4 regions of the Yersinia vastinensis genome follow, and region 1 is predicted to be linked to each of the others. Evidence: predicted binding sites of a transcription regulator. Region 1 holds the regulator's gene; each other region holds the start of a gene.

Region 1 (7,856 bases):
TATCAACAGCCGGTATCCGGTGTTCGGAGATATCCGCGGCATGGGGTTATTAATTGGTGCAGAGTTAACGCCGCAATATCATGGGCGTGCGCGGGAATTCCTGACCGCAGCGGCAGCGAATGGCGTCATGATCCTCAATGCCGGGCCGGATGTATTGCGCTTGGCCCCTTCTCTGGTGGTTGAGTTGGAGGATATCAAGCAAGGCATGGCGTGTTTGGAAAAAGCCATCGCCAGTTTGGTTGATACACACTAAGCTGAAGTGAGATAAGCATTAAAAGAGAGGCACTTGGCCTCTCTTTTTGCTTTTATGTTTTGTCACGTAGCTTTCGGCTGCGCCAAATTCCGTGGTGTGGCTGTTGTTGCCATGCTAATGATGAAACAGTATGCATCACACTGAGATGTGACAGAATGCGCCGTAAATTACGTTCCATCTCAGAAAGTTGCGTGTCAGGGTCAATATCCGGCATTTGAACAAAATCGTTATTCCCCTCACTGTCATCCGATACTAACCGCTCTTGGCATTGTTGAATTGCTATCTCACATAACTGTAAATAATCCTGCGCCACCTTGATGCTCATCAGGCTATGAGCACTGTCGGAGGTGGTAGCTGATTCGGTTAGTGGATGCTCTCGCACCAGAATTGTCATCTCATTGATATGCCCCACAATAAGCTCACTGTGGGTTGACCAAAGCCGCATGTCTGCCAAATATTTTGAATTAAATCCTGGTTCTTGCATGGCCTGATTCAGTGAACTTAGCACCGCGTTACTGGTTTTATTCACCTGAAGTCGCTCATAGGCCAGTTGGCCAATATTGGGATGAGGTGTCAGTAGCAAGCGTAAGATTTTCTGATAGCTATCAAGTGCTTGATGCGCATTCTTACGCAGTAAGCCGCTTTGCCACTGAGGCCACAGCCACAAGGCACTGGCAAAGGCCAAAGCACAGCCTATCAAGGTATCGAGTAAACGTGGAACTAAGAAGTCAGCCCCTTCTCCGGTCAATAGCTGCAAGATATACACTGTAGTGATGGTTCTGCCGATAACGGACAAACCGTAGTTTTTGCGTTGCACCAGATAGCAGAGCAGGGTGATGACTAACATGATGCTTAGGGTTGTCCCTTCCGGCATCTGCAAGTGCAATAAACCCGCCGCCAATATCAACCCAATTAACGTCCCCATAGCACGGTGATGAATCCGTATCTTGGTCGCGTTATACCCGTTTTGCGTGACCAGCATGATGGTGAGCAAGATCCAGTATGGTTTAGGTAAGTGGATAAGCGTACCGATGTAGCTCCCTGCTGCCAGAGTGACACCCATACGAGCCGCATCACGCAATGGACTGGATTTCAACGATAAATAGCTGATAAATGCTGGCCAGAGAGGCTGGGATAACTGGCTGGCCATCAAGTCTCGGTCATATTGTGGGCGGCGATCACTCAGGATTTGAGTCACATGGCTGATGTGGTAATAGCAAAATTGCGCCACGGAATTGTCTGGATGTTGTTGGGCAATCTCTTCCAGCTCGACTAGCGCATTGCCAGCACTGAAATGTTCTTTAGCGCGATGGTGATAGAGAATATCGTCAGCAATGGTTCGCATCTGGGTCGAAATTTGATCCATATTGCGGTGAAGAACTGTGATTATTGGTGTTTGCTCAATCAGCTCTTGCACTTTTTCTGGCTGATTGAGTGCCGCAGTAATGTGCTCTTGTAAATCGAGCGCCATCTGGAACAAGCTCACTAGCCGTTTTTGTTCAGTTTTCGTCGCATTAGATAACAGATTAAATTGCTGATAAAGCTGATTAACTTTATCCATTATACCTTGCTGTCTGTCGAGCAATGGCGGTAGGGATTTTTCTGGCTCAAGATGCTGATCAAACAAACTGAATTTAGCATCGCAATAATCCGCCAATAAATGATAAAGCTGGCTCAAAGGTTCGCGGATAGGTTGGTCTTTGCATAATCGGAACCAAATCCAAGTAAAACCGCCGTACCAAAGGGTCCCCACGGCGCACATTAATGGCGCTTGCCAGATGGGAGCGCGACCCACCATGCTCAGGCTGAAGATGGCAGCAATTAGCGCCGCAGGCAACATGCGGCCATTGAGCGGGCTGATGGCCCCTGAAACACCCAGAACCAATGCCAGTCCCAACATCACCCAAGGCAGTGGAATATCCCACAACAATAACTGTTGAGTCAGGAAGCTGCACAAGGTAAAGAGCGCACCGCCAATAATCAGGCGGCGGAAAAAATGCTGGTGTGGGGTATCTAACGAGGCAATATTACAGCATGCGGGTATCAGGGAGAACATCAATCCCATCCGCAGATCGCCAATGGCAAAGCCCAGTGCAGCAGGCAGGCAGAGAACCAATGTTTGGCGGAGTGCATAGTTCACTTCAGGATGATAAATAAGCCGTTGCCACTTCATCTAGGCCCCAGAGATTTATTGATCATACAGCGAAGAAAACCGGTGCCGAGGGTATCGGCACCGGTTTATGGGGAATTAACGAGTGCCGTAAACGACAATCGTTTTACCGTGTGCGGAGATCAGGTTCTGATCTTCCAGCATTTTTAGTATCCGCCCCACAGTTTCGCGGGAGCAGCCAACTATTTGACCAATTTCCTGGCGGGTAATCTTAATCTGCATCCCATCTGGGTGGGTCATGGCATCAGGTTGTTTTGCCAGATTAAGCAGCGTTTGTGCAATGCGCCCAGTCACATCAAGGAAAGCGAGGTTACCCACCTTCTCAGACGTAATCTGTAAGCGACTCGCCATTTGCGAAGACAGGCGCATCAAAATATCTGGATTGACCTGAATTAGCTGGCGGAATTTTTTGTAAGAAATTTCAGCCACTTCACAGGCGGTTTTTGCTCTAACCCAAGCACTGCGTTCTTGGCCTTCTTCAAATAATCCAAGCTCGCCGATGAAATCCCCTTGGTTTAAATAGGAGAGAATCATCTCTTTACCTTCTTCATCTTTGATAAGCACCGCAACGGAGCCTTTCACGATGTAGTAAAGCGTTTCGGCCTTTTCACCTTGGTGAATTAGCGTACTCTTCGATGGATATTTGTGGATATGGCAATGAGACAGGAACCATTCGAGAGTCGGGTCTGTTTGTGGCTTGCCGAGAACCATTCGCTGTTATCCTCTGTTGTTATCGCTGCCTAACTTAACAGGGCTCAGAGTTCCCTGCGCGGCGTGCTTATAAAATACACTTTCTCTTAGCATATTAATTTGCTCAACTGCCGAAAGGTATAGCCAAGATACGTACCGGATAGAAACCCTTCACTGAGTATTGAGAAGCTACCCTATTTAATTCTAGAAACAACACTTTCGATTCTGTTTGTAGCACAGGATGAGGCGACTGTCTTGTGTTGTATCGCTTCAGCATGATGAACATCGGGTTACATTGCGAGTTTGTAAATGAAAGGGTAGTCTGAAATAGAAAATTTAACCGGGAGCAAGAGTTATGCAGGCACGAGTAAAGTGGGTTGAGGGGCTGACATTTTTGGGTGAATCCGCCTCAGGTCATCAAGTTTTGATGGATGGGAATGCGGGAGACAAAGCACCAAGCCCAATGGAAATGCTATTAATGTCAGCAGGCGGCTGTAGCGCAATTGATGTTGTTTCTATCTTGCAAAAAGGGCGTAACGATGTGCGTGATTGCGAAGTGACCTTAACTTCACAACGCCGGGAAGAAGCGCCACGTTTGTTTACGCAAATCAACCTACACTTTATTGTCAGCGGCAAAGATCTGACCGATAAAATTGTTGAGCGTGCTGTTCAGTTGTCGGCTGAAAAATATTGCTCGGTTTCTTTGATGTTGGGAAAAGCGGCAACAATTACCCACAGTTTTGAAATCCGCGAAATCGCATAAGCAAACCCTACGTACTTGAAGCTGCGAAGATGTTGGTTGCGACTTCAAGTACCAAGGATATTAATTAATCTTTTTACCTTCCAATAGTCGCTGGACGAGCGGGGCCATAATCAGCTCCATTGCTAGCCCCATTTTCCCGCCGGGCACGACTAACGTATTGATGTTCGATATAAATGACCCTTGAAGCATCGCCAGTAAATAGGGGAAATCGATTTGATCCAAACCTCTAAAGTGAATAACAACAAAACTTTCATCCAGTGAAGGAATGGCTTTGGCGGCGAAGGGGTTAGAAGTATCGACGGTGGGGACGCGCTGGAAGTTGATGTGCGTGCGTGAGAACTGCGGCGTGATGTAATTAATATAATCGTCCATGGAGCGCACCACAGAATCCATCACTGCTTCACGAGAATGGCCGCGCTCGCCGGTATCGCGCACCAATTTCTGAATCCACTCCAGATTGACGATGGGCACCACACCAACCAATAAGTCTACGTGTTTAGCCACATCATGATGCTCGGTAACGACTCCGCCATGCAGCCCTTCATAAAACAGGACATCAGTCGGTTCCGGCAATGCCTCCCATGGTGTGAAAGTGCCCGGAACTTGGTTATAGGGCACAGCCTCATCATAGGTATGTAAATATTTACGTGAGCGACCCGTGCCATGCTCGCCGTATTGTGAAACACTTTCTTCTAACTGACCAAAGTCATTGGCCTCTGGGCCAAAATAGCTAATATGTCGGCCTTGATCCCGGGCTTTACGGATGGCAGCATCCATTTCAGGGCGGGTATAGCGATGGAAGCTATCGCCTTCAATTTGTGCCGCACGGATATTCAATTGCTGGAAAATTTTGCGAAACGCCAAGCTGGTCGTTGTCGTCCCCGCGCCACTTGAGCCGGTAACGGCGATAACCGGATGTTTAGTTGACATATTAGCTATAACTCCATTGAGTGGACGGGCTGCAATTGCCTGTTTTTTTATCGTTAATGGTTATTTTTAGGGCAAAGTGTCTGGCTTGTCACCCTGATTTTTACTTGCAGGCCGTCGTGACCCAGTGAGTATTATGGCGACTCTTCGACGCCGGCCCGAAATGCGCCGCGTGGCATGATATTGATGGTTTCATGTAACTCGGACCACACGAGCACCGCTTCTCCACTCATCAATTGGCGACGCACGTCCTCAACTTTTTGTGCTAACGATCGCTCATGTTCGCCGTAATCAGTGCCTTCACGTAACACAAAAGCTTCCAGCAAATTATCCAGCGTTTCGCTGTCGATTTGCTGCCAGGGAATCATCATGACTGCTGCTCCAGATAAGGGGAAAGCCAAGTGGGAATGCGTTGTTCCAGCCACATTTGTGGGTGTTTTAATGAGCCGCCAACAAAACCCACATGGCCGCCATGTTCAGTGAGTTGATAATCAATATTATCCGGTAACTCGCTCAGGTTCGGGATAACCTCGGCCGTCATAAAAGGATCATCTTTGGCATGAATGATCAGCAGCGGTGTTGTGATTTTCGGCAGCAGCGGTAGGGCGCTGCAACGGCGATAGTAATCCACGGCATCATTAAAGCCATGTATTTTCGCTGTTATCACATCATCGAAATCTCTGATTCGCTGTAATCCTTTCAACTGAATCAGATCCAATGGCAAGCTACCGGGGTAATGCAGTAGCTTGCGGGTAGCATTCAGCTTTAACTGGTTGAGTAAATAGCGCTGATAGACGCGGGAAAAACCTTGATCCATCCGGTTTGCGCATGGCTCCAGCATGAGAGGGGCTGAAACTACGACGGCGGCTTGTAACAGACTATCCTGCCCTTGTTCAGCCAAATAGCAGGCCAGCATATTGCCCCCTAATGAGACGCCGACGGCAGCGGTAGGCGCCTGACCATAATTTTCCCGTAACCAGCGCAGGAAAAAACGGGCATCTTCTGTTTCACCGGAATGATAAATACGTGACTTACGATTTGGCTCGCCACTGCATCCGCGAAAATGCATCACCACACCCAACCACCCTTTGGCTTGGGATGCGCGCAGCAAACCGTGGGCATAGGGGCTGTAAAAATTTCCTTCCAAACCGTGGAATAACACCAGCCTAGGTTTATCGCGCGCCAGCTCAGGATTTTCACTCCAGGCTAAGTCGACAAAATCCCCATCGGGTAATTCCAGTCGTTGCCAAAAAGGTTGCAGTCGCACACGCCGCCTGACCAGCCGCGGTAGCAGTGTTTGTAGATGTGGGTTACTGGCACCGGCCAGTGGACGGAATATTTCATGCATATGATGAATGGAAATCATGTTGTTGCTCTTGTGTGATCAATAGCACACTGTTAGCTTCATGGGTATATCGCGCATCATTTTGGGTGAGAGGCACCCGTCTCATGGAACTGAGTTTATTTCTTTCAATGATAGGTTTTCTTTGGGTTGCAGCTATTACCCCGGGTCCGAACAATATGTTGCTCACCTCTGCCGGGGCCAATTTTGGTTTTATGCGCTCTATCTGGCTGATGCTTGGCATTATGTTAGGCATGCAGAGCATGTTACTGCTGGTGGCTTTTGGGGTGGGTGGCCTGATTCTTATCTATCCATCTATTCACTTGATACTGAAAATTCTGGGTAGTCTGTATCTGTTGTGGCTGGCATGGAAAATTGCCACCTCGGCTTATGAAAAGTTGGAAACCAACATCGTCCCGCCAAAGCCACTGCGTTTGTATCAAGGCTGGTTATTGCAATTCCTCAATCCAAAAGCCTGGTTGATGGGATTAGGTTCGGTCGCCAGCTTCAGTATGGCGGGAGCGGCCTATAATCATTCTATCGTCATGATAAGTCTTGGTATGTTTATGGTGAATCTGGTCGCTGGGATTATTTGGCTGGGGTTCGGCACCTTAATTGGCCGCCTGCTACGCAGCCGCCGCGCTTGGTTTACTTTTAATATTTCGATGGGCTTGCTGACGGCGGCCTGTGTGTTGTTGATTTGGCATTAGCCAATCATCGGGGCAAATTGATGGCTTATAACTATTTTCATGTGGATGCGTTTGTCGGTGTAGGGCTTTCCGGTAACCCTGCTGGGGTCTATTTGTTGAAAAAACCACTTTCAACAGAAGAGATGCAAAGCATCGCGGCTGAAATTAATCTGCCAGAAACCAGTTTTGTCTGGGATGAAGGGGATAAATCGGCGATTCGCTGGTTTACGCCAGAACGTGAAGTGGATTTATGCGGTCATGGCACGTTGGCGGCGGCACATGTGATGTTCAGTCTAGTGAATCCCGGTCTGCGAGATATTTGTTTTCGCAGTGCCAGTGGTGATTTACACGTCAAACGTGATGAAGATAATTTTGGTCGATTGTCGCTGGATTTCCCCTCACTGCCGCCGGAACAAATTGCTATTTCGACTGAGTTGGCGGCACTGCTCGGAGCCAAAATTGAGCAGTTATGGCAGGCAAAGTCTCTGTTGGTCGTATTGGAAAACGAGCAGCAAGTGCGACAGTTACAGCCCGACATCGTAGCGCTGATTGCCTATACTGGCCGCGGTGTGATTGTCACGGCACCGGGTGATCAGGTGGATTTTGTCTCTCGCTACTTTACCCTTGGCAGCAATGAAGATCCGGTGACCGGTTCTGCTCACTGTACGTTAATGCCCTATTGGGTGGCTCGGTTGGGAAGAACGTCACTGCATGCCCGTCAGATATCTGCCCGTGGCGGCGAGTTATTCTGCACATTAGCGGGTGATCGCACCTTGATTGCCGGTGATGCCCGCATATTTTTAAAAGGTGAAATATCCCTTCTGGCTTAACGTTGTAGACTATCTCTTCCGTATTTTCTTATCACATAAGGGAATAAAGAATATTTTTTTATTCCTTTTGTCATATTACTCCTTCAGGTAACACTGTCATCTCAGAGCGCCGGGTGCGCTTAGGGTCGCAATAACAGCGAATGACACAGAGTTAAATGAGCGGAGTGAACCATGGCGATAACCTTTTCTTCT
Region 2 (7,856 bases), 230 kb from region 1:
GCGGTTGCGCTGAATGAGCAATATCAACCGCGGTTTGCTGGTGATGACTTGCCGTCTAACCCAGTGGCTTGTGCATTGGCGATTGCCGACAAAATGGACACGCTGGCCGGTATTTTCGGCATAGGTCAACATCCGAAAGGCGATAAAGACCCATTTGCGCTGCGTCGTGCGGCATTGGGTGTGCTGCGTATTATCGTCGAGAAGAACTTGCCGCTGGATCTGCAAACCTTGACCGAAGAAGCTGTGCGTTTGTATGGCGCCAAGCTGACCAATGCCAAGGCAGTCGATGAAGTGGTTGAGTTTATGCTGGGCCGCTTCCGCGCTTGGTATCAGGAAGCCGGTTACAGTGTCGACACCATCCAAGCTGTTCTGGCTCGCCGTCCAACCAGACCGGCTGATTTTGATGCCCGGGTGAAAGCGGTAACGTATTTCCGCACGCTGGATGCTGCTGCGGCATTGGCTGCGGCGAATAAGCGTGTGTCGAATATCTTGGCGAAATCTACGGATACCTTAAAAGACCGTGTAAATGCCGCGGTACTGAAAGAACCTGCCGAATTGCAGTTTGCTACTCACCTGATTGTGCTACGTGACCAACTGGCACCGTTGTTTGCTGACGGTCGCTACCAGGAAGCATTGGTTGAGTTAGCGGCGCTGCGTGAAAACGTCGATGCTTTCTTCGATAACGTGATGGTGATGGTCGAAGACGATGCGGTGCGGGTTAATCGCCTGACCTTATTGAGTAAGTTACGCGAGCTGTTCTTGCAGGTTGCTGATATTTCGCTGTTGCAGTAATCCTGTACTCGGCTAATCACAGGGGAGCGTATATCGCTCCCCTTAGCTATTCTTATCTGTGGGTGTGAGCGATAAGAGTAGGATTTTGTGAAAATAAGTACTTATTACAGGAGTAGTTTCACATGACTTTTGCATTGAATACGACCCGATATTCACGTTGGTTTGCGCCATTGCTGGCATTCCTGGTGGTGTTCCAATTGACCGCCTGCGGCGATAAAGAACCAGAGCAACGTAAAGCTTTTATTGATTATCTGCAAAACACCGTCATGCGCAGCGGGATGAAGCTGCCGACGTTGAGTGAAGATCAAAAGCAGAAATTCGGCCCTTATGTCAGTGATTACGCGATTTTGGTGACTTTTTCACAGCAACTCGGTAAATCCGTGGATGCCAGCCTGACGCCTGCTATCGCGCAAATCAATGAGATTCGTGTAGCACAAGACTACCTGAATAAGCGTGACGTGTTGCAGCAATCAGCGGGTGCTCTGAACCTGTTAGTGCAACAGATTCGTACCGCTAAAACACAAGCCGATAACGCAGTGGCGGCGTTGAAGCAGCCAGATGATTTGAAAGTGGTGTTTAATAAAGTGTTTGAAAACGTAGTGACTCAGCCGACCAATGTGTTGATTCCAGCTGTTCCGGTCGTTTCCTCCTTTGTGCAAGATTTGGCACAGGTTGGTGATTTCCTGCAACAGCAGGGCAACCAAGTCACGTTTAATAATGGCGGCGTTCAATTCCAAACCGCACAGCAGGCTGCACAGTACAACGCAATGATGGCTAACTTGGTGGCCAAGTATCCAGCAATGATGGCAGCACAGAAAAGTGTCTTGAATATTATTCAGTAATGTTTTGAGTTTTGATAATGGGGGGCCTCTTGGCCCCTTTTGTCATTCTGCACTGAGGTTCCAATTCAACTTTAAAACCAAAAAGTCTGACGTTCATTTACCACTGTTGTTTTATTACACATTTCCTAAATGGTTTGCCCCACCATCAACATTAGATGGACTAATGTCTCATCTCTCCGCTGTGCGCAAAAATAACTTGTGATTAACATCACATTTTAAAAACAAAGTCTCCACTTAAAAATGTGATTTTAATCACGTTAAATGAGGTTTTTAGCTTAAAAATTATCCTCTGTGGCTTTCTTACACTTCAATATTGTGATCTTGATCACCAAATCCACCCCGATACTGGTATGTATAGTGTGATATTCATCACATAATTGGCGTGAGCTACGCGTGGCTAAAGGAGCATGCTAAAGTTTGTTTTGCATACAGTGTGTTTGTATCCGATAACACCGGCGGGTTTTGCAGAACTGCCTCAACAAAACAATTATATCGCGCTCTTATTGCTAGCGCGTACCAATAGGGGTGTTTTATGTTTTCACCAGACGCAAAGGTCAGAATTCAAAATTTTGGCCGATTCCTCAGTAACATGGTTATGCCCAATATCGGCGCGTTTATCGCCTGGGGTATTATTACCGCACTGTTTATACCAACGGGTTGGCTGCCAAATGAAACGCTAGCCAAACTGGTTGGCCCGATGATCACTTACCTGCTTCCACTACTGATCGGTTTTACCGGTGGTCGTTTAGTCGGTGGCGATCGTGGTGGTGTGGTGGGTGCTATCACCACCATGGGGGTTATCGTTGGTGCGGATATGCCAATGTTCCTCGGTGCGATGATTGCAGGCCCATTAGGTGGCTGGGCAATCAAGCGCTTTGACCGTTGGGTTGACGGTAAAATCAAAAGCGGCTTTGAGATGCTGGTTAACAACTTCTCAGCCGGCATTATCGGTATGCTGTTGGCGATTTTGGCCTTTATGGCGATTGGCCCATTGGTAGAAGTGCTGTCTAAAGTGTTGGCCGCAGGCGTGCATGTCATGGTGCGGAATAACCTGCTGCCATTGACGTCTATCTTTGTTGAACCGGCTAAAATCCTGTTCCTGAATAACGCCATTAACCACGGTATCTTCTCACCTCTGGGCATCCAGCAGGCGACAGAAACCGGTAAGTCTATCTTCTTCCTGATCGAAGCTAACCCAGGCCCAGGTTTGGGTGTGTTGATGGCTTATATGTTCTTCGGTAAAGGTAACGCCAAGCAGTCTGCTGGCGGCGCGGCGATCATCCACTTCTTCGGTGGTATCCACGAAATCTATTTCCCATACGTTCTGATGAACCCACGCTTATTGCTGGCGGTCATTCTGGGCGGTATGACTGGCGTGTTTACTCTGACTCTGCTGAACGGCGGTCTGGTATCTCCAGCTTCTCCTGGTTCTATCCTGGCAGTATTGGCGATGACACCTAAAGGTGCCTATTTCGCTAACATTGCTGCTGTAGCCGCAGCGTTTGCCGTGTCTTTCGTGGTGTCAGCTATCTTGCTGAAAACCTCTAAAGTCAAAGACGAAGATGAAGATAGCCTGGAAGACGCAACTCGTCGTATGCAGGATATGAAAGCGCAATCTAAAGGCGCACAAGCAGCCAATGCAGCCGCTGCTGCAGGCGACTTGAGTACTGTGCGTAAAATCATCGTTGCTTGTGATGCGGGTATGGGATCTAGTGCCATGGGTGCCGGTGTGTTGCGCAAAAAAGTGCAAGATGCAGGCCTGAAGTATATCTCTGTCACTAACTGTGCTATCAACAACTTGCCGGAAGATGTGGACTTGGTTATCACGCACCGTGATTTGACTGAGCGAGCGATGCGCCATGCACCGCAGGCACAGCATATCTCATTGACTAACTTCCTCGACAGTCAGCTGTATAGCAACCTGACGGCACGTCTGGTTGAAGCCAGTGACGCTGCGACGAAGGCTCAGAAAGTCATTGAAACGCTGGATGATAGCTTTGAACCCTCAGAAGCTAATCTGTTCCGACTGGGCGCAGAGAATGTCTTCCTCAATCAGCATGCGACGGAGAAAGAGCAGGCGATTCGCTTTGCTGGCGAGCAGTTGGTGAAAGGGGGCTATGTTGAGCCAGAATACGTTGAAGCGATGTTGGAACGTGAAAAACTGACCTCCACTTATCTGGGCGAATCTATTGCCGTACCACACGGTACGATTGAAGCGAAAGATCGCGTGCTGAAAACCGGTGTTGTGTTCTGTCAATACCCTGACGGCGTGCGCTTTGGCGAAGAAGAAGACGAAGTGGCGCGTTTGGTTATTGGTATTGCAGCTCGTAATAATGAACACATTCAAGTTATTACCAGCCTGACAAATGCGCTGGATGATGATTCTGTTATTGAGCGCCTCAGTAAAACAACCAGCGTACAAGAAGTTCTGGATTTGCTGGGCGGTAAAAAGTAAGCAAGCCATAACTGAATAGCGATAGCGGTTATCCGGTGGTGCCGGGTAACCATCGCAATCTGAATAGGGTCGTTGGGAGTAAACGGCCCTTTTACAGCAAAAGGTAACGAATATGAAAGCATTGCATTTTGGCGCAGGTAATATTGGCCGGGGATTCATTGGTAAACTTCTTGCTGATGCCGGTGCGCAACTGACTTTCGCAGATGTTAACCAACCCCTGTTGGATGAGCTGAACAAACGTAAGAGTTATCCGGTCAATATTGTTGGCGAGCAAGCGCGTGTTGAAGAAGTCAAAAATGTCAGCGCGGTGAATAGTGGTAGCCCAGAAGTGGTGAAGCTGATAGCGCAAGCCGATATCGTCACTACCGCCGTTGGCCCACAAATTCTGGCCCGTATCGCAGGCACAGTGGCGCAAGGTCTGATTGCCCGTCACCAACAAGGCAACACCCACCCATTGAACGTGATTGCTTGCGAGAATATGGTGCGTGGCACTAGCCAACTAAAACAGCATGTTTTTGCCGCCTTGCCAGAAAGTGAGCATGAGTGGGTTGAGCAACATGTTGGTTTTGTTGATTCTGCGGTAGACCGCATTGTGCCGCCATCGGAGGCGGGCAGTACAGATATTCTGGCTGTGACGGTAGAAACATTCAGTGAGTGGATAGTCGATGGTACCCAGTTTAAAGGGCAGCCACCGAAAATTGCTGGCATGGAGCTCACAGATAATCTGATGGCTTTTGTTGAGCGAAAACTGTTCACGCTGAACACTGGCCATGCCATTACCGCTTATCTGGGCCAGCTTGCCGGTCACCAAACCATTCGTGATGCTATTCTGGATCCGGCGATACGTCAGACGGTGAAAGGCGCGATGGAAGAAAGTGGTGCGGTGCTGATTAAACGCTATGCTTTTGAACCACAAAAACATGCCGCTTATATCAATAAAATCCTCTCCCGCTTTGAAAACCCTTACTTGCATGACGATGTTGAGCGCGTGGGCCGTCAGCCGCTGCGTAAGCTGAGTGCGGGTGACCGTTTGATCAAACCGCTGCTGGGGACATTGGAATATCAGTTACCGCACGATAATTTGGTCACAGGTATTGCTGCGGCAATGAGTTATCGTAGTGAGCAAGACCCACAAGCACAGGAACTGGTTGAATTATTGGCGAAATTAGGGCCGAAAGCTGCGTTAGCGCAAATTTCAGGCCTGCCTGCTGATAGTGAGGTTGTCGAACAGGCGGTGAGTGTGTATAACGCCATGCAGGACAAGCTGACGCACTGATTCCGTTAAGAACCAAACCGGCGCGTTAGGTGATAAATACCGTGTCTTATTGCGCGGTATTTATCCTTTCGTAGCCACACATCCAGTGACAAGCGATGATTGAAAAAACACAGGCATTTGAGAATCGAGTACTTGAGCATCTGAACGCGGGGAAAACCGTTCGGAGCTTCTTAATGGCAGCTGTCGAATTATTGGCAGAGGCGCTCAATATTCTCGTGGTGCAGGTTTTTCGTAAAGATGACTATGCGGTCAAATATGCCGTAGAGCCATTGCTGGTTGGGGATGGTCCACTCGGCGAGCTATCCGTCAGATTGAAGTTGGTGTATGCCTTGGGTGTCATCACCCGACATGAATATGAAGATGCCGAGTTACTCATGGCGCTGCGTGAAGAACTCAACCATGATGGCACCGAGTATCGCTTTACGGATGACGAAATTCTCGGGCCATTTGGTGAATTACATTGTGTGGTGGAACTGCCACCGGTGCCGACGTTCTTGCGCCCTGACGAAGCCGATGCTTCGCTGATTGCAATGCAACGCCAGCGTTATCAGCAAATGGTGCGTTCAACCATGGTGCTTTCGATTACTGAGTTGCTCTCCCGCATCAGCCAAAAACAAGTTTCAAAACTTTCACCACTCGGTCACGCCTGATTTAAGCCAGTAAGACACTCAGCCATTCATCGACTAGCAGCCATAGTGCGGTGACGGCCATTAAACCGCCCATCACACCATTGAATAACCGCAATTTCCAATTGATGCGCAGTGCATGACGTAATTGATCGCCCATCACGGCCCAAACGGCCACACAAGGCAGATTCAATAAAGCAAAGCCAGTCATAATCAGTAAGGTATGGCTCAATGTCGCCCCTTCGCGTGGTGTAAATAAGATGGCGACATTCATTGCCATCAACCAGGCCTTAGGATTAACCGCTTGGAATAAAGCCCCTTGAATAAACCCCATAGGCCGCTCGCTATCTCGCGCATTGGGTGTACCGGAATGATAAATTTTCCACGATAGCCACAATAAATAACCGCCCCCTAACGTCACTAAAGGCAGACGAATAACACCCACCCAGCTGAGAATTAGCGCCAATAGTGTCGTGGTCAATGCGCATTGTAAGGCGCAGCCAAACGTAATTCCCAGCATCATTGGCAAGGTTCGGCGCAAACCAAAATTGACGCCAGAGGCGGCCAACAGCAGGTTATTCGGGCCGGGCGTGATCGACATAACGGTAACGTAACTGATAAAAGCACTGTCCAGCATGAGAATTTTCCTGAGTCTATTGTTGTATGTCTTGCCAAGAGATTCAGCATAAACAGCAATCCGTTATGGCGTCAGAAGCAGAAGTTATCTATTGTTATGGGTACAGTTTGCATAACCCAAAACTGTACCCATTGATCCTGCGGAGAACTGTCACCATGTCCCTGGTTATGAATGAAATTCGCTACTTGCAAGTGGCCGACAATTTAGCGCAAGCCATTAAAAACGGCAGTCTGCTGGCGGGGAGTCGGCTGCCATCGGTTCGGGGTTATGCGCAAAGTCATCAGGTGAGTATCAATACTGTGGTGGCGGCTTATCGGACATTGGAAGATCGCGGCTTAATTGAAGCCCGACCGCAGTCCGGTTTTTATGTTTGTAGCCCATCAACCGCCGTGGTGCCAACCGCCACCGTGGGTAAGCCGGTAGATGAAGTGCTAGACTTGATCGATACGGTGTTTGCTGCACAACAAAATCCGCGCTTTACCAACATCTCGCTCGCCTGCCCACAGACCGGAGATTTTTATCCTAGTGCCAAGCTGGGGCGCATTATGGCGTCGCTATTACGCCGTGAACCACAGTTAATTAGCCAATATTCTCTGCCCCCCGGTAGCCAACGACTACGGCAGCAAATTGCCCGTCGAGCCATGACATTGGGGATGCTGGCCAGCCCGGCTGATATCACTATTACCCATGGTTGTATGGAAGCGCTGCAATTGGCTCTGCGGGTGACGACCAAGCCGGGAGATTGTGTTGGGCTGGAGTCACCGACGTATTTTTATCTGATGCCATTGCTGGCCAGTCTGGGGTTAAAGGCTGTGGAAATCCCCACTGACCCGCAGCAAGGTTTATCACTGGATGTACTGGAGTTACTGCTTGAGGAAAAGCGGCTCAATGCCTTAATTGCCATGCCAACAGTGCAGAACCCATTGGGTTACACGATGCCACTGGCGGCGAAAAAACGGCTGGCACAGTTGATGAACGATCATCAGGTGCCACTGATTGAAGATGGTTTATATGCCGAAATTCAATTTGGCTCGACACTATCCCCAGCGGTTAAATCTTTTGATCGGGATGGCTGGGTGCTGTTTTGCTCCAGCTTCACCAAAACGCTGGCACCCGATTTTCGTATTGGCTGGATTGACGGCGGGCGCTTCGCTGAAGCTTTGCATAAGCTAAAAGCGGTATCTTCAATGGCGGAACCGATGCTGCTCTCAGAAACATTGGCACTATT
Region 3 (7,856 bases), 990 kb from region 1:
CTGGCTTGCTCAACATGGCTGCGGGTAAGTAATGGTCATAACGTTCGACGAAATCACTCGGGCCTTTTTGTGCCGCCACCATGCGGCCAAAAACTTCCGCCGCTTTGCCGTTGTCCAATACCGTTTGCAGCTTGGCTCTGGCATCGGCATCGTCCTGTGCCAATCCACCCGACAGCAGCATTTCCACACACAGGGCCATCGTCACTTCAAGCAGCCGCGGGTTACGATATTCGCCCGTCAGGAAGCGCACGGCTTCGCGCACCTCTACCGCATTACCGGCACTGGATGCCAGCACTTGGTTCATGTCGGTCAGCAGCGCCGTAGTTTTACACCCTGCACCATTCGCGACACTAACGATAGCCTGCGCCAGATCTTCAGATAGCTGATAAGTCGGCATAAAAGCACCACTACCGACTTTGACATCCATCACCAACGCATCCAAACCTTCAGCCAGTTTCTTGGCCAAAATAGAGGCGGTAATCAGTGGGATGGAGTCCACTGTTGCGGTGATATCACGGGTGGCATAAAAGCGCTTATCTGCCGGAGCCAATGAGCTGGTTTGGCCAATAATGGCAACACCAACATCCTGAATGATCTTACGAAATGTGCTGTCATCGGGGAAAATATCAAACCCAGGAATCGCTTCCAATTTATCCAATGTCCCGCCAGTGTGACCTAAACCACGGCCAGAGATCATCGGGACATAGCCACCGCAGGCAGCAACCATCGGGCCAAGCATGAGAGACGTGACATCACCGACACCGCCAGTGGAGTGTTTGTCCACCATTGGGCCATTGAGGTTCAGACTCTTCCAGTTCAGCACGGTGCCAGAGTCACGCATTGCCATGGTGAGTGCCACACGTTCTGGCATGCTCATATCATGGAAATAGATGGTCATCGCCAAAGCAGCTATTTGACCTTCGGAAACGACGTTGTCGCGAACACCATTGATAAAGAAACGAATTTCTTCTTCGCTCAGTGGCTGACCATCGCGTTTTTTACGGATAATTTCTTGTGCCAGAAACAAGGCATCCCCCTGCTTGACATACGCCCCTCACACTCGAGGCCGGGGCATAAATATGGAAAAAGCCACACTGTGGGCAAAATAGCCCACAATGCATCTGCTCAGTTCAAAGTCTGCGATAACCGCTAGTAACCGCTGGTGTTGCTCTCACTCTGATGACCCAGAGTTGTCAACAAACTGCCCAACAGGCTAGATGCGCCAAAGCGGAAGTGGCGAGCATCAGCCCAACCGTCACCCATCAATTTATCGGCCAGTTGCAAGAATTGTGCAGCGTCTTCAGCGGTACGTACGCCACCGGCGGGCTTGAAGCCGACGGTTTCCCCGACACCCAAGTCACGAATGGTACGCATCATGATGTCGGCACTTTCCAACGTGGCATTGACGGGAACTTTACCGGTGGAGGTTTTAATAAAATCAGCCCCTGCTTTGATAGCAATCTCAGAAGCCTGACGAATTAAATGTTCTTGTTTTAACTCGCCAGTCTCAATAATCACTTTCAACAACACGTTCGCGTCAGCACAGGCATCTTTGCACTGTTTGACTAATTCGAAGCCCACTTTATCGTTACCCGCCATTAAGGCACGGTAAGGGAAAACCACGTCCACTTCATCTGCACCATAGGCAATTGCGGCGCGGGTTTCAGCCAGCGCAATGTCAATATCATCATTGCCATGAGGGAAGTTGGTCACCGTGGCTATACGGACCTCAGGTGTTCCCTGCTCACGTAATGTTTTACGAGCAATAGGAATAAAGCGAGGATAAATACAGACTGCTGCCGTATTGCCAGCAGGGCTTTTTGCCTGATGACACAAAGCAATAACTTTGTCGTCGGTATCGTCGTCATTCAGGGTGGTTAAATCCATCAAACTCAGTGCGCGTTTAGCATAATCTTTTAGACTCGCACAGGCGGTTAAATCGGTCATAAAACTCTCCAACACTATTTCAGTCCCGGCACATTACCAAGACTGAGTATGTATTTATGAGCGGACAAAGAGATCATTTAGACCTCTTTGATGATGAAAAAAACTATCTTGCTCAATACGTTGGCGAGCGGACTTGGTTCCTTGAAGATAGCCCCACGGAGATAACCCTTGGGGAGCAATTGAGATCCATCTCACCGCACTAACTTATAGCTCTATTTGAACACGTTACACGGTCATGAGATGTGTTCAAATTCACATAAATTGATAGCAACTTGTAACGCAACAGTATTATATGTGATTAAAGTCACAAAATAACCTGATTTATGCCTTAAAGACAGTAAATGCCCACTCGCATCAAGAATAGCTTATGGGCAGGAATCCACCTGATTATTGATATGAACCACAATACGAATAAATGAGAGTAATACCGAAAGTTTGGGCGCGGAAAACACACAAAACCGTCACATACATACAGTATATGACGGTGATGAGCGCGGTCCATTCGCCCTACTGATGACCGAACAGTATCAAGTCACCAAACTTAATCAGAGAGCCAAGAAGAAACCGGCAATAGTCGCGCTCATTAAGTTCGACAACGTCCCTGCGGCTACGGCTTTCAGACCAAAGCGTGCAATATCATGGCGGCGATTAGGTGCCATACTGCCTAACCCACCCAACAAGATAGCGACAGATGACAAGTTGGCAAAACCACAGAGAGCAAAAGAAATAATGGCTTTTGAATGCTCAGAAAGCACCTGCAAACCTGCGGCTTTCACTAACTCTTCGGCCTGGAGATATTGGCCAAAGTTCATAAACGCCACAAATTCATTCACAATGATCTTCTGGCCGATAAAGGAACCAGCCACCATCGCTTCATCCCACGGAATGCCGATCAGATAAGCAATTGGCGAGAATACCCAGCCGAGAATTAATTCCATTGACAGCTGCGGATAGTCGAACCAGCCGCCAATCCCGCCCAAAATCCCATTGAGCAATGCAATCAATGCAATAAAGGCTAATAACATTGCCCCGACATTCAGTGCCAGTTGCATACCGGAAGCCGCACCAGATGCCGCGGCATCAATAACGTTAGCAGGGCGATCGTCTTTATCAATCAGCGTAATAGCATCGACTTTATCGTGCGTTTTTTCAGTTTCTGGCACCATTAATTTCGCGAACAATAACCCACCGGGTGCGGCCATAAAGGAAGCGGCGATCAGATATTCTAATGGCACCCCCATTTGCGCATAACCGGCCAATACTGAACCCGCAACCGAGGCTAAACCACCACACATTACAGCGAACAATTCAGATTGCGTCATGGTAGAGATGTAAGGGCGTACAACCAATGGGGCTTCGGTCTGGCCGACAAAAATGTTCGCCGTCGCAGAAAGAGATTCGGTACGCGATGTGCCCAAAAGTTTTTGCAGCCCGCCACCTAATACCTTAATCACAAGCTGCATAATGCCGAGATAATATAAAACGGCGATTAGTGAAGAGAAGAAAACAATAACGGGTAATACGCGCAGGGCAAATACAAAACCACCGCCGCCAAAAACTTCAAACATTTTGTCGGAAACTAGCCCGCCAAACATAAATGAAATACCGTCATTACCATATGCAATAACGTTCGCTACCCCTTGAGACATCCCGCCAAGGATACGACGACCGATTGGCACATATAACACCAGCGCACCAATACCAACCTGGATAATAAATGCCCCAACTACAGTGCGGATATTAATCGCCCTAAAATTGCTTGAAAGAAGCACGGCTATTAATATCAGTACTGCCATTCCGACTAAACTCATGAGCATGTCGATAATCCTGTTAATGATTTATATTTAAATAATGTGTGTGGAGGGGATTATACTGGCATGATCTCGCTATCAAACAATCTCTGTCACAAATAAACACAACTGGAAGCAACTGTTAGACAATTAATGTGATTAACATCACATTATAAAAGTGAGGTAGGTGAAAGCAGACTAACTATTAGTGTGATTTGCATGTGTTCGCTCAGTCTACAGAACGCATTTCTCGACTGGCGGCAACTGGAATAAACGCTGACTATTCTCCAATAGATGGGCAGCAATCTCTTGTGGTGTTTCTGAGCGTAATTCACATAATACGGCAAATACATTTGCCGCCCGCTCTGGCCGGTTAGGCTGCCCCTGAAAACCCGCAAGGGGCATATCCGGGGCATCGGTCTCTAACAACAATGCTGACAGCGGTAATGTTGCCATGACATTTCGTGTTTTCTGCGCTCGTTCATAAGTGATGGTACCGCCCACGCCAATGTAATAGCCCATACGAATAAATGCCTGCGCCTGCGCTAAGCTCCCGGCAAAACCGTGTACTACGCCCGTGCGTGGCAAGTCAGCTTTACGCAAGGCGGAAGCGAGCTGATCGTGCGAGCGGCGCGAGTGCAATATCACCGGCAAATCATGCTGTTTGGCTAGCGTCAACTGAGCGCGTAATAACGCTAATTGACATGGCAACTGCGGCTCATCCATGTAGAGATCTAGGCCAATCTCCCCCACCGCCACCAATTTTTCCGTTTTATTCTCCAGCAATGATGCCAGCAGCGCTAAATCAGCTTCCTGATGTTGGGCAATATAGAGTGGATGCATACCGAGCGCGGCGAAGAGCGGCGGGTAGTTCGCAGCCAAATCAACAATACGAGAAAAGTAAGCTGCGCTGACCGCGGGCACAATGACTTGCTGCACATTCGCCTGTGCAGCACTGGCTAAACTGGCAACCTCTCTACCGCTAAAGGGGGGGAAATCAAAGTGACAATGCGTATCGACAAAATACGGCATCGGCTCGCCAGTTTGCGCCATTAGGCTGTATCACCTTTAGTTTTCGCCACGCCCGCAGGCAAAATGATCTCCGCGGGTAGCGGTTTCTTTTTATTGCGTGTCGTGGTGGGAATAATCAGCCCACTGTCTGCCACCGTCATTTGAGCAGAAAGATGATTTCCTGTGGCGTTTGCAGTATCAACCGATGTGATGATATCTGGCGACTGATTGATATCAAAAGTGGACTCATCAGTGTCGATCAACTCGGCCATCTCATCTGTCTGGTTAATATCTTGTGGCTGGATCATACGGCGAGAAAGGGAGATCGAAGGCTTGTTCTCTTTGATTTCAGCGGAGTCCATCTGATCTTGTGGCAGTAACCAGTGTCCAACCGTTGCCAAGAAATAGCGGCCACAGCGACGACCTAAATGGTAATCCCGGTTTAGGGCTGCAACCCGACTACCCAGTGCGCTACTCGCCAGTGGTTTCGGAGGGAAAATCTCAAAAATACGCAAATCACCTGGCGGTTTCTCAATGAATTGCTGGATACGATGATAGCTCTGCTCATGCTGCTGCATAATGCGCACCAGTTGTTGCAAGCTACTTTCACTCAACCAGTGCTCCATCCGCTTCATCCATTGCGGTGTATAATAAGCCTGCGAAGGTACGGTTCGAATGACCACAATGGTATCCGCCCCACGCCGATAAGCCTCTTCGACAGGAATAGCATCACTGATTCCGCCATCCTGATAACTTACGCCGTCTAGCTCAACGCCTTGGCGATACAACCCCGGAATAGCACTGGAGGCTTTAATTGCCGGTAACCAGCTTTCCCGAGTTGGAGAAATATAGGTGGGTTCGAAATCCTCACTGCGGCAAGCACACATGAGAAACTCACGACCATTCTGGAGATGTTGTTCGGCGCTGTCGATTGCCAGAGGTAACTGCTGAGAGGTGATATCTACCAACCAATCAAGGTCAATTAAGTGCCCACCACGCACAAAACGCAATGGATTGAAGAAGTCGGCGGTGGTGGTGTAACGAGTAATCACACGGCGAGCGTAACCGGGTTGACCGCAGATAAAAGCAGAAAGGTTTTGTGCCCCTGCGGAGGTTCCGATCATCAGATCAAAAGGATTAAAGCGGGCACGTTGGAATTCATCCAGCACACCGGCTGTAAAAATTCCTCGCTGCCCGCCCCCCTCGCAGACCAACGCCATTTTACCGGGTTGGTATGGTTTATAGGCGAGTGGCTCAATATTGCCGAGCGTGATAGGTATTCTGTATCCCACCATCCATCCTTAATTCCATTACAACAGGTGTCGAGGATACCCCTTCTTACCTTTGCTGTAACCATTACGCTTTACTAAAGGCGCTTACGTCCTGTAAACAAACTGATGAGGAATAGGATAATACCCACGACAAAAACAACTTTTGCGGCCCAAGCTGCCGTACCGGCTAGCCCACCAAAACCTAATGCCGCAGCGATTAACGCAATGACCAGAAATATAATGCCCCAGCGAAACATAAGCTTCTCCTTACCATTTGAAAAATGACTTCGTAAACTCTCGTTCAAGAACCATTCTTTAATGACCTCTGTCTATTTAACAGTAGCGTATTTAACAGAAGTCGTTTTATTGGGTTTATTGGATGGGTTATTTAGCTGACGGACTGATTAAAGGTATTTCGTGGATAATATGACGGAGCCACGAAATACCTAACCGCCTGATAATAATTAAGGCTTGATGCTGAGGTCGTTTTTAACGCTTTTCACGCCATCAACCGCTTTAGCAATGCTCTCTGCACGCTCGGATTGTGCTTTATTTTCAACATCACCAGATAACTGCACGACACCATCCGTTGTTTCTACTTTCACTTTACGTGAAGGGACGATGTCATCGGCCAGTAGTTTGGCTTTGATTGAGCTGGTTGTTGCAGCATCACCAGCATATTCGCTGACTGATTGCGTTTTTTGATCTTTTACATGGAGCTTATCGCTGACCGATTTAACACCTTCAACATTACCGGCGATTTCAACGGCGGTTTCAGCTTCGGCCTGAGAGGTAACGAAACCACTGAGCGTGACAACGCCATGGTTGGTTTCGACAGAGATATCTGTGCTTTTAAGGGATTTTTCTTCCAGCAAGGCACTTTTTACTTTTGCCGTTGCTGCACTATCCCCCATGTAATTATCAACTTTCTTCATGGAACTATCGAGTTTAGCACCGGTACTGTCCACAGCGTTGGAGGCTTTATTTAGCATCGTTTCTTCAGCAAATGCGCCACTACTCATCAACGCAGTACCTAAAACAATAGCCATCACTGAACGGGCAAATTTTGTGTTTGTCATCGATTTCTTCCTTTTTTGTTTTGAACCCCAAATTGGATATAACGCCCAATTTACTGATTCTTACGCCACCTTATATCGGTGGGTACTTGATGAATACTTTACGATTACTGCAGGTTAACTGACCTAAAATTGATGCAAGTCAATCCTGCTGGTATCTATAAAGATAGAGCATCTCAGGAGAAAGACAGTCGGAATAGGACTAAAGCAGGAATTTTATTACTAAGTCGGAGTTATCTTAGAGGAAAAATAGTGAGATATATTAATGAATCGGGGCACTGAGTACCCCGATAGAATGCGGCTTGCAGCTTGATTAATGTTCGCGAGTTTTACGGAAACGAACTTCCGGGTAACGCTCTTGCGTAATATTCAAATTAACCATTGTAGGGGCGATATAGCTCAAATTATCACCGCCATCTAATGCCAGATTAACTTCATTCTTACGTTTAAACTCTTCGAATTTCTTCACGTCGTCACATTCAACCCAACGGGCTGTCGAAACGTTAACGGATTCATACACCGCTTCCACGTTGTATTCACTTTTCAGTCGTGAAGAAACGACTTCAAACTGCAGAACACCGACTGCCCCGACGATCAGATCGTTGTTGGTCAATGGACGGAAGACTTGCACCGCTCCCTCTTCTGACAACTGAACCAATCCTTTCAGTAACTGTTTCTGTTTCAACGGATCACGCAAACGGATGCGACGGAACAATTCAGGGGCAAAGTTCGGAATACCAGTGAACTTCATATCTTCACCT
Region 4 (7,856 bases), 1.9 Mb from region 1:
GTTTCCCGCCGATGGAACGTCGTCAGGCTGCCTATCAGGCACTGTTGAAACAGAACCCTGGCATTAATGAACTTGAATCTATCGGGGCAGTTTCATCAGATGTTCAAGGTGATACCGCAAACAAAGTGGGCGCAGTCTTGGCGAAGTATCCGAAAGGAAAGATTGACGCTATCTGGGGGACTTGGGATGCCTTCACTCAGGGCGCTTATAAAGCTCTACAAGAAAATGGCCGCACAGAGATCAAACTGTACAGCATTGATATTTCTAATCAGGATTTGCAACTGATGCGTGAAGCCAATAGTCCATGGAAAGTCAGTGTTGCCGTTGACCCTAAGCTCATTGGTGCGGTTAACTTACGCCTGATAGCCAAGAAAATTGCCGGTGAAGAGACCCCCGCCACTTATGAATTTCGCGCGGCATCGATTCCACAAGCCTTGTTAGTCAGCCAACCCGGTCCGGTCAACGTTGCAGGTTTAAGTAAAATTATTCCCGGTTGGGGCCAATCAGATGATTTCAACTCGCCTTGGTTTGCGACGCTTGCCGCTAAAAACGGTCAGTAAAATCCGCGGGTTCAATTGATTTGGAGTTATATAGATGGCAACGCAAAGATTCTTGCCGACACCTGAATACAGCCGCAATATGCGGCTGATTGGCCATAGTGATCAAGGCGGTAAACCTGATGGTGTACAAGTTATGGTGCACCGTGGGTATGCCTATGTCGGTCATATGGTGTCGCAAGGTGTCTCAATTATTGATGTGCGGGATGCGAAAAACCCACGACCTGCCGGTTTTATTGCTGCGCCGCCTAATACCTGGAATGTGCATTTACAGGCCCACGATGACCTGCTTTTGGTGATTAATGCCCGTGATCTGTTTGCTGACGCCAGCTTTGCCGAGGAAAAAGTGTATTACACGCGCTCGGTAGCACAAACGGTCAGTACTCGCCAAGAGGGCCGCAGTTGGAGTGCTGGACTGCGTATTTTTGATATTTCGACACCAGATAAACCTCGTGAGATAAGCTTCCTACCACTTGATGGTATTGGTATTCACCGTATTTGGTACGTCGGTGGGCGCTGGGCCTACGTTTCTGCACTTCTGGATGGTTACAGTGATTATATCTTCCTAACCATTGACTTGGCTGACCCACAAAAACCGCAAGTGGCTGGTCGTTATGCTTTACCCGGCATGCATACTGCCGCAGGGGAGCAGGCAAGCTGGCCAGAAGGTAAACGCTATGCACTACATCATGCCATCATCAGTGGTGATACGGCTTATGGCAGTTGGCGCGATGGCGGTCTAACGCTGTTGGACGTCAGTGACCGTTATGAGCCAAAACTGATCAGTCACCGCAACTGGAGCCCACCGTTTGGTGGCGGAACGCACACTGCTCTGCCCCTGCCCGATCGCAATTTATTGGTGGTTCTGGATGAAGCTGTCCTGGATAATCAGGAAGATGGCGAGAAGCATATCTGGGTGTTTGATATCCGAGAGCCAAGCAATCCAGTGAGTATCTCAACATTCCCGGTCCCTGATGAACAAGATTATGTGAAAAAAGGTGCCCATTTTGGCCCACATAATCTGCATGAAAACCGGCCCGGTAGTTTTATCAGCTCATCACTGATTTTCGCTACCTACCAAAATGCCGGTGTGCGCGCTTATGATATCAGCAACCCTTATCAACCCAAGGAAACTGGGGCTTTAGTTCCCGCCGCACCCGCAAAAATGATGGATAAGCGGCCCGGACGCCCTCAAGTTATTCAATCTTGTGATGTGTTTGTTGATGCACAAGGGATTATCTATAGCACCGATTATAATGGCGGTCTGTCGATCATCGAGTATTTAGGTTAATTATCTGTTAATAGCAGGTCGATTCAGGTCGATCTGCTGTTTGAAAAAAAATTTCCGCTTACCCCCCTCTCTTTCTTGTCGTAATAGTCTACTGTAATTGCCTGAGCCACTATGTCGTTAACGGTGAGAATCACACTTTTAAGTGAAAAAATCGCCTAAAAACAACTCATTGCCCAAATAATAAAAAATAAGAAAGAAAATATCATGAAAGGATTTCCATCGCGTATTACCAATCTGCTGATTGCGTCGTTGGTCTTAACTATCGGGCGAGCCGTGACCCTCCCCTTTATCACTATCTATTTGGCAGAACATTTCCAATTAGCGCCTGATAAGGTCGGACTGGTATTGGGGGCAAGTTTAACGCTCGGTATTTTCACCAGTCTCTATGGCGGTTATCTGGTCGATAAATTCAATAAAAAGCAGTTGATCCTGCTGGCCGTGACTCTATTTTCGATCACCTTTTTTACGCTCCCTTGGATTGAACACCCTGCATGGATAATCCTGATTCTGGCACTGCTACACTCGGCATACTCTGTCTACAGTATTGCTATTAAAGCCTGTTTTGCTGACTGGCTACCCGTCGATGAACGCATTAAAGCCTTCTCTGCCAACTACACGTTAGTCAATGTGGGTTGGGCCATCGGCCCGGCGCTTGGGGTATTGGTGGTGGGCATCGGGCCGCAAGCCCCGTTTATTATTTCTGGCATACTGGCGCTATCAGTCGCTCTCATACTGAAATTTAGAATAGACAGCACTGATATGTCGGTTTCTGCACATACGCCAACCGAGTCAGCACCTGATTTTCGTCAGACATTCCGCATTTTGCGCCATGATAAGCGGCTGATCTATTTCACTCTGGGTAGCATGCTCAGTGCCATTGTCTTTGGCCAGTTTTCCGGTTACTTATCGCAATATCTGATTACGGTTTCCGACGCTAAGTTTGCTTATCAAGTGATTGGAGCGGTGATGACCGTTAATGCAACCATTGTGATTACTCTGCAATACCTATTAAGCCGCCGCATGAATCAGCAGAACTTAATGCGCTGGTTGATGCTAGGAACCTTGTTCTTCATTATCGGTCTGTTCGGATTTATGGCGGCTCAAGAGTCAATCCCATTATGGATGTTGGCCATGGCGATATTCTCACTGGGTGAAATTATTGTTATTCCAGTCGAATACATGTTTATCGACTTTATTGCTCCCGCGAATCTTAAAGGCAGCTACTATGGGGTACAGAATCTCGGTCAATTAGGCGGAGCTGTTAACCCGGTATTCTGTGGTTTCTTGCTCGCCTATGCAGCACCCCACATGATGTTCTACATGCTGATTATTGCAGCCATTTTGGGGTTGATGTTTTTCTATCGTGGTTATCAATTGGCGAAAGCACAAGACGCTACAGCCAAATACAGCCGCTCTGATCTGACATAGGCTGCCAGAACTGGTCATGGTAGGCACAACTCCATTAATATTATTCATAATGTGATTGCTAGCACATTACTATCGTTAATTGTATGATGAATGTATTCCGTTACTCAGGACCCTTTTTATGCGCAACGTGACTTCACTTTGCTGGCAGTATCTGCGGGCTTTCGCCATTATCTATTTGTGTCTATGGGCCGGTAAAGCCATCGCTTTGTTGTTGCCTATCACCATTCCTGGCAGCATCATCGGGATGCTGATTCTGTTTGCCCTACTCGCTTCACAGATTTTGCCCTCTACGTGGGTAAAACCGGGTTGCCACTTGCTAATCCGCTATATGGCGCTGTTGTTTGTGCCCATCGGAGTCGGCGTGATGCAATATTATGATCAATTAACCAAGCAATTTGGTCCTATCGTCGTTTCCTGCTTTGTCAGTACCTTGATTGTGATGTTAGTGGTGGCCTATAGCTCCCATTACGTCCATCGTGAACGTAAAGTGATTGGTTCTCCAACCCACACGGAGGAGGACAAATGATCAGCAACTTATGGTGGTCACTGCCACTGACATTAATCGTGTTCTTCAGCGCACGTCGTTTAGCCCGCAGTTTGAAAATGCCATTGCTTAACCCCTTGCTGATATCAATGGTTGTTATCATTCCATTGCTATTGGTTACGCATATGCCTTATGCCAACTATTTTGCGGGCAGTAAAATACTCAATGACCTGCTGCAACCCGCGGTAGTGGCGTTAGCTTTCCCGCTATATGAACAAATACATCAAATTCGCGCGCGCTGGAAATCCATCATCACAATCTGTTTTATCGGCAGTGTCACCGCCATGGTCACCGGCACCGCGATTGCTTTGTGGATGGGGGCAACCCCAGAGATTGCTGCCTCAGTATTACCTAAATCTGTCACCACCCCCATTGCCATGGCAGTTGCGGAATCCCTTCATGGCTTACCTGCTATCAGTGCAGTCTGCGTTATTTTTGTTGGTATTCTAGGGGCCGTTTTTGGTCACAGTCTGCTGAATATATTGCGAATTTCTACCAAAGCGTCGCGCGGTTTAGCAATGGGTACGGCTTCACATGCCCTTGGTACTGCCCGGTGCGCAGAGCTGGATTTTCAGGAAGGGGCGTTCAGTTCGCTGGCACTGGTCATCTGCGGAATTATCACCTCATTGCTCGCGCCATTCCTGTTCCCAGTACTGCTACATTTGTTTGGTTAACATCCTCAACACTGCGACATAAATTTGAGATACATCTCTCATTTGAGATTTTACTTGCATGAATTTCACGTATAACGAGATCTAAATCACACCAAGAAAGCCTCAAGCTGCCTAAAATAGTTTCCCGTTACTATTGGAGAAAACCTTATGCAAGCACGTTTTCAAGCCCCTTGGGCAGATCTTCCCACTTCACTGCAAACCGCACTTGAGCCGATTTTAAGCGCAAACGATTTCCCTGCCATGCTGACAGCAGAACAAGTGAAAACAGTGAAAAGCATCAGTGGGTTAGATGACGATGCGCTGGCATTTGCGTTGCTACCTCTGGCTGCCGCTTGTGCATTGACACCCGTATCCCATTTCATGGTCGGGGCCATCACTCGCGGTATCAGTGGCAACCTCTACTTCGGTGCCAATATGGAATTTGGCGGTGCGCCGCTACAACAGACCATCCACGCCGAACAGTGTGCCGTAACACATGCCTGGCTACGTGGTGAAACTCGTCTGCTCTCTATTACCGTCAATTACACTCCCTGCGGCCATTGCCGCCAGTTTATGAATGAGTTAAATAGCGGAACTGGACTGGATATTCATCTACCCGGCCGCCCAACTTCAACACTGGGGCAATATTTACCCGATGCTTTCGGTCCGAAAGATTTGGCTATCACCACCCTGTTGATGGACCCCGTTCATCACGGCTACAAAGTGGCCCAGGCCGATGCTCTGACACAAGCCGCTCTTGAGGGTGCAAATCACAGTCATGCCCCTTACAGCCTTTCTCACAGCGGCGTTGCCGTTGAAGCGGCTGACGGTACAATTTATGCTGGTCGCTATGCCGAAAATGCCGCATTTAACCCAAGCCTCCCCCCGCTGCAAGCGGCATTAATTCTCGCCAATCTTTCTGGCAAAGATTGCGGTGCGCTGCGCCGCGCAGTACTGGTTGAAAGCAGTAAACCCATGCTCACTCAGTGGGGTGCCACCCAGGCAACCTTGGCCGCATTGGGCTGCACAGATGTCAAACGCGTAACATTTTAATGGAATAACAGCAAAACCGGGGTGACATCACTCACCCCGATTATCACCCTGCCTCACACTTTTGCCGCTAACCGACATATTTAACTAACAAAAGCTGTACATATTTTTCTTATCTTTTAGGATCAGGGCAACGATTTGATAACGTTATAAGAGTAAAATTCATGGAACTTGAATACGAAAGTAAGCGCCCTTTGTACATCCCCTACGCTGGCCCCATCCTATTAGAATTCCCTCTGTTGAACAAAGGTAGCGCCTTTACTAATGAAGAGCGTAGCCACTTCAATTTACATGGTTTATTGCCCGAAGCGGTTGAAACCATTGAAGAACAGGTTAATCGAGCTTACCGACAGTATCAGGATTTCAAAAACGACGACGATAAACATATCTATCTGCGTAATATTCAAGATACCAATGAGACACTGTTTTATCGCCTGCTAGAAGCCCATCTTAGTGAGATGATGCCGATTATTTATACGCCAACAGTGGGTGAAGCCTGCGAACATTTCTCTGATATTTATCGCCGTGCGCGTGGGTTATTTATCTCTTATCCGAACCGTGAACACATTGATGACATGCTACAAAATGCCACTAAGCAGAACGTGAAAGTCATCGTTGTTACTGATGGTGAACGTATTCTCGGCCTTGGCGACCAAGGTATCGGCGGAATGGGCATTCCTATTGGTAAATTGTCACTTTATACCGCATGTGGAGGTATCAGTCCGGCTTATACTTTGCCAGTGGTATTGGATGTCGGCACCAATAACCCGCAACGCCTGAATGACCCACTGTATATGGGCTGGCGCCATCCGCGTATCTCCGGTGATGAATATTATGCATTTGTCGATGAGTTCATTCAGGCTGTAAAACGTCGCTGGCCGAATGTGTTGTTGCAGTTTGAAGACTTTGCCCAGAACAATGCAACCCCACTGCTGAACCGCTACCGCGATGAACTGTGCTGTTTCAATGATGATATTCAAGGAACAGCCGCGGTCACACTCGGTAGCCTAATTGCTGCCAGCCGTGCTGCTGGGAGTCAGTTGCGCGACCAAACTGTCACTTTCCTCGGTGCAGGATCCGCCGGCTGTGGTATTGCTGAACAGATCATCGCCCAAATGATTTCAGAAGGGCTGAGTGAAGAGCAAGCACGTGCACGTGTCTTTATGGTCGACCGCTTCGGCCTGTTAACCGACAAATTACCTAATTTGCTCGACTTCCAAAGCAAGCTAGTACAAAAAAGTGAAGCGTTACAAAGTTGGGACTCGAACAGTGATGCGATTTCCCTGTTGGATGTAGTCCGTAATGCCAAGCCAACCGTCCTAATCGGTGTTTCTGGTCAACCGGGGCTGTTTACCGAAGAACTCATTCGTGAAATGCACAAACACTGTGCTCGCCCGATTGTCATGCCATTGTCTAATCCAACATCACGAGTAGAGGCGCGGCCGGAAGATATTATTAACTGGACCGAGGGAGCTGCACTGGTCGCCACCGGTAGTCCATTCTCACCGGTCAGCTATAAAGACAAGTTGTACCCGATTGCGCAATGTAATAACTCGTATATTTTCCCCGGTATTGGTTTGGGTGTACTGGCATCAGGAGCCAAGCGCGTTACCGATGGCATGTTAATGGCCGCCAGCCGGGCATTGGCCGATTGTTCACCACTAGCACTTCACGGTGAAGGGGCATTGCTGCCAAATATTGATGATATTCGAACCGTCTCCATGAGTATTGCGATGCAAGTAGGGAAAGCAGCACAGTTGCAAGGTGTCGCCATCGTGACTTCTGAAGAAGCATTGAAAAAAGCCATTGACCATAACTACTGGCAACCACAATACCGCAGCTATAAACGCACTTCGTTCTAAATATTAACCGGCCTGTACATAAATACGGGCCGGTTAATCTATTCGTGAATATCTCAAACAGTAATAGAACAATAGAAATGCCTTAAAGTCATTGACGTTACAACAAGGCAGCCAGCGCACTTATCCCGATGAGCTTACATCAGTAAGTGATTCGGGTAAGTGAGCGCAGCGAACACCGTTGTGGCGTCAAGGACGAAGGGTAGAATGGCTTGCGTGGCAACGACAGGTACAGTAGCCTTGCAAATATTACTGTGAATTGAACGCATCGAAGGCCTGAGAATGTGGAAACGCCTGATAATTAGCCTAATTACCATCGCAGGATTGCTGATGGTGACTGCTATTGCGCTCGATCGCTGGATTAGCTGGAAAACGGCTCCTTTTATCTATGATGAACTACAAGATTTACCCCATCGGCAGGTTGGCGTTGTGTTGGGAACCGCCAAATATTACCGTACTGGCGGTATTAATCAG

The links. The regulator CRP, encoded in region 1, controls carbon source genes, mostly activating them, when cyclic AMP is high. The targets are predictions, from matches to a motif close to ATGTGANNNNNNTCACAT.
Region 2: a site for CRP is predicted at 1,992-2,009, ahead of ACIOG0_RS00130 (PTS mannitol transporter subunit IICBA). Genes of this name have one in related genera too.
Region 3: a site for CRP is predicted at 2,188-2,205, ahead of deoC (deoxyribose-phosphate aldolase). Genes of this name have one in related genera too.
Region 4: a site for CRP is predicted at 4,569-4,586, ahead of cdd (cytidine deaminase). Genes of this name have one in related genera too.

What each region holds. Positions count from the first base shown of each region.
Region 1 is NZ_CP173260.1:261,664-269,519, forward strand. Features, by position in the region: gene ACIOG0_RS00985 (aspartate aminotransferase family protein) at 1-253, shown strand, start outside; gene ACIOG0_RS00990 (YccS/YhfK family putative transporter) at 306-2,426, opposite strand; gene crp (cAMP-activated global transcriptional regulator CRP) at 2,502-3,134, opposite strand; gene ACIOG0_RS01000 (OsmC family protein) at 3,469-3,876, shown strand; gene ACIOG0_RS01005 (phosphoribulokinase) at 3,937-4,806, opposite strand; gene ACIOG0_RS01010 (YheU family protein) at 4,938-5,174, opposite strand; gene ACIOG0_RS01015 (hydrolase) at 5,171-6,151, opposite strand; gene ACIOG0_RS01020 (LysE family translocator) at 6,253-6,855, shown strand; gene ACIOG0_RS01025 (PhzF family phenazine biosynthesis protein) at 6,876-7,664, shown strand; gene tauA (taurine ABC transporter substrate-binding protein) at 7,836-7,856, shown strand, end outside.
Region 2 is NZ_CP173260.1:30,108-37,963, forward strand. Features, by position in the region: gene glyS (glycine--tRNA ligase subunit beta) at 1-792, shown strand, start outside; gene ACIOG0_RS00125 (DUF3053 domain-containing protein) at 915-1,634, shown strand; gene ACIOG0_RS00130 (PTS mannitol transporter subunit IICBA) at 2,167-4,089, shown strand; gene ACIOG0_RS00135 (mannitol-1-phosphate 5-dehydrogenase) at 4,202-5,365, shown strand; gene ACIOG0_RS00140 (MltR family transcriptional regulator) at 5,461-6,015, shown strand; gene ACIOG0_RS00145 (LysE family translocator) at 6,017-6,628, opposite strand; gene ACIOG0_RS00150 (PLP-dependent aminotransferase family protein) at 6,784-7,856, shown strand, end outside.
Region 3 is NZ_CP173260.1:4,023,519-4,031,374, forward strand. Features, by position in the region: gene deoA (thymidine phosphorylase) at 1-1,027, opposite strand, end outside; gene deoC (deoxyribose-phosphate aldolase) at 1,150-1,947, opposite strand; gene ACIOG0_RS18610 (NupC/NupG family nucleoside CNT transporter) at 2,493-3,764, opposite strand; gene ACIOG0_RS18615 (TatD family hydrolase) at 3,972-4,769, opposite strand; gene ACIOG0_RS18620 (patatin family protein) at 4,790-6,043, opposite strand; gene ACIOG0_RS18625 (DUF1328 domain-containing protein) at 6,115-6,276, opposite strand; gene osmY (molecular chaperone OsmY) at 6,484-7,098, opposite strand; gene prfC (peptide chain release factor 3) at 7,409-7,856, opposite strand, start outside.
Region 4 is NZ_CP173260.1:3,128,210-3,136,065, forward strand. Features, by position in the region: gene ACIOG0_RS14590 (sugar ABC transporter substrate-binding protein) at 1-560, shown strand, start outside; gene ACIOG0_RS14595 (LVIVD repeat-containing protein) at 595-1,848, shown strand; gene ACIOG0_RS14600 (MFS transporter) at 2,053-3,276, shown strand; gene ACIOG0_RS14605 (CidA/LrgA family protein) at 3,395-3,802, shown strand; gene ACIOG0_RS14610 (CidB/LrgB family autolysis modulator) at 3,799-4,494, shown strand; gene cdd (cytidine deaminase) at 4,642-5,526, shown strand; gene ACIOG0_RS14620 (NAD-dependent malic enzyme) at 5,688-7,385, shown strand; gene sanA (outer membrane permeability protein SanA) at 7,665-7,856, shown strand, end outside.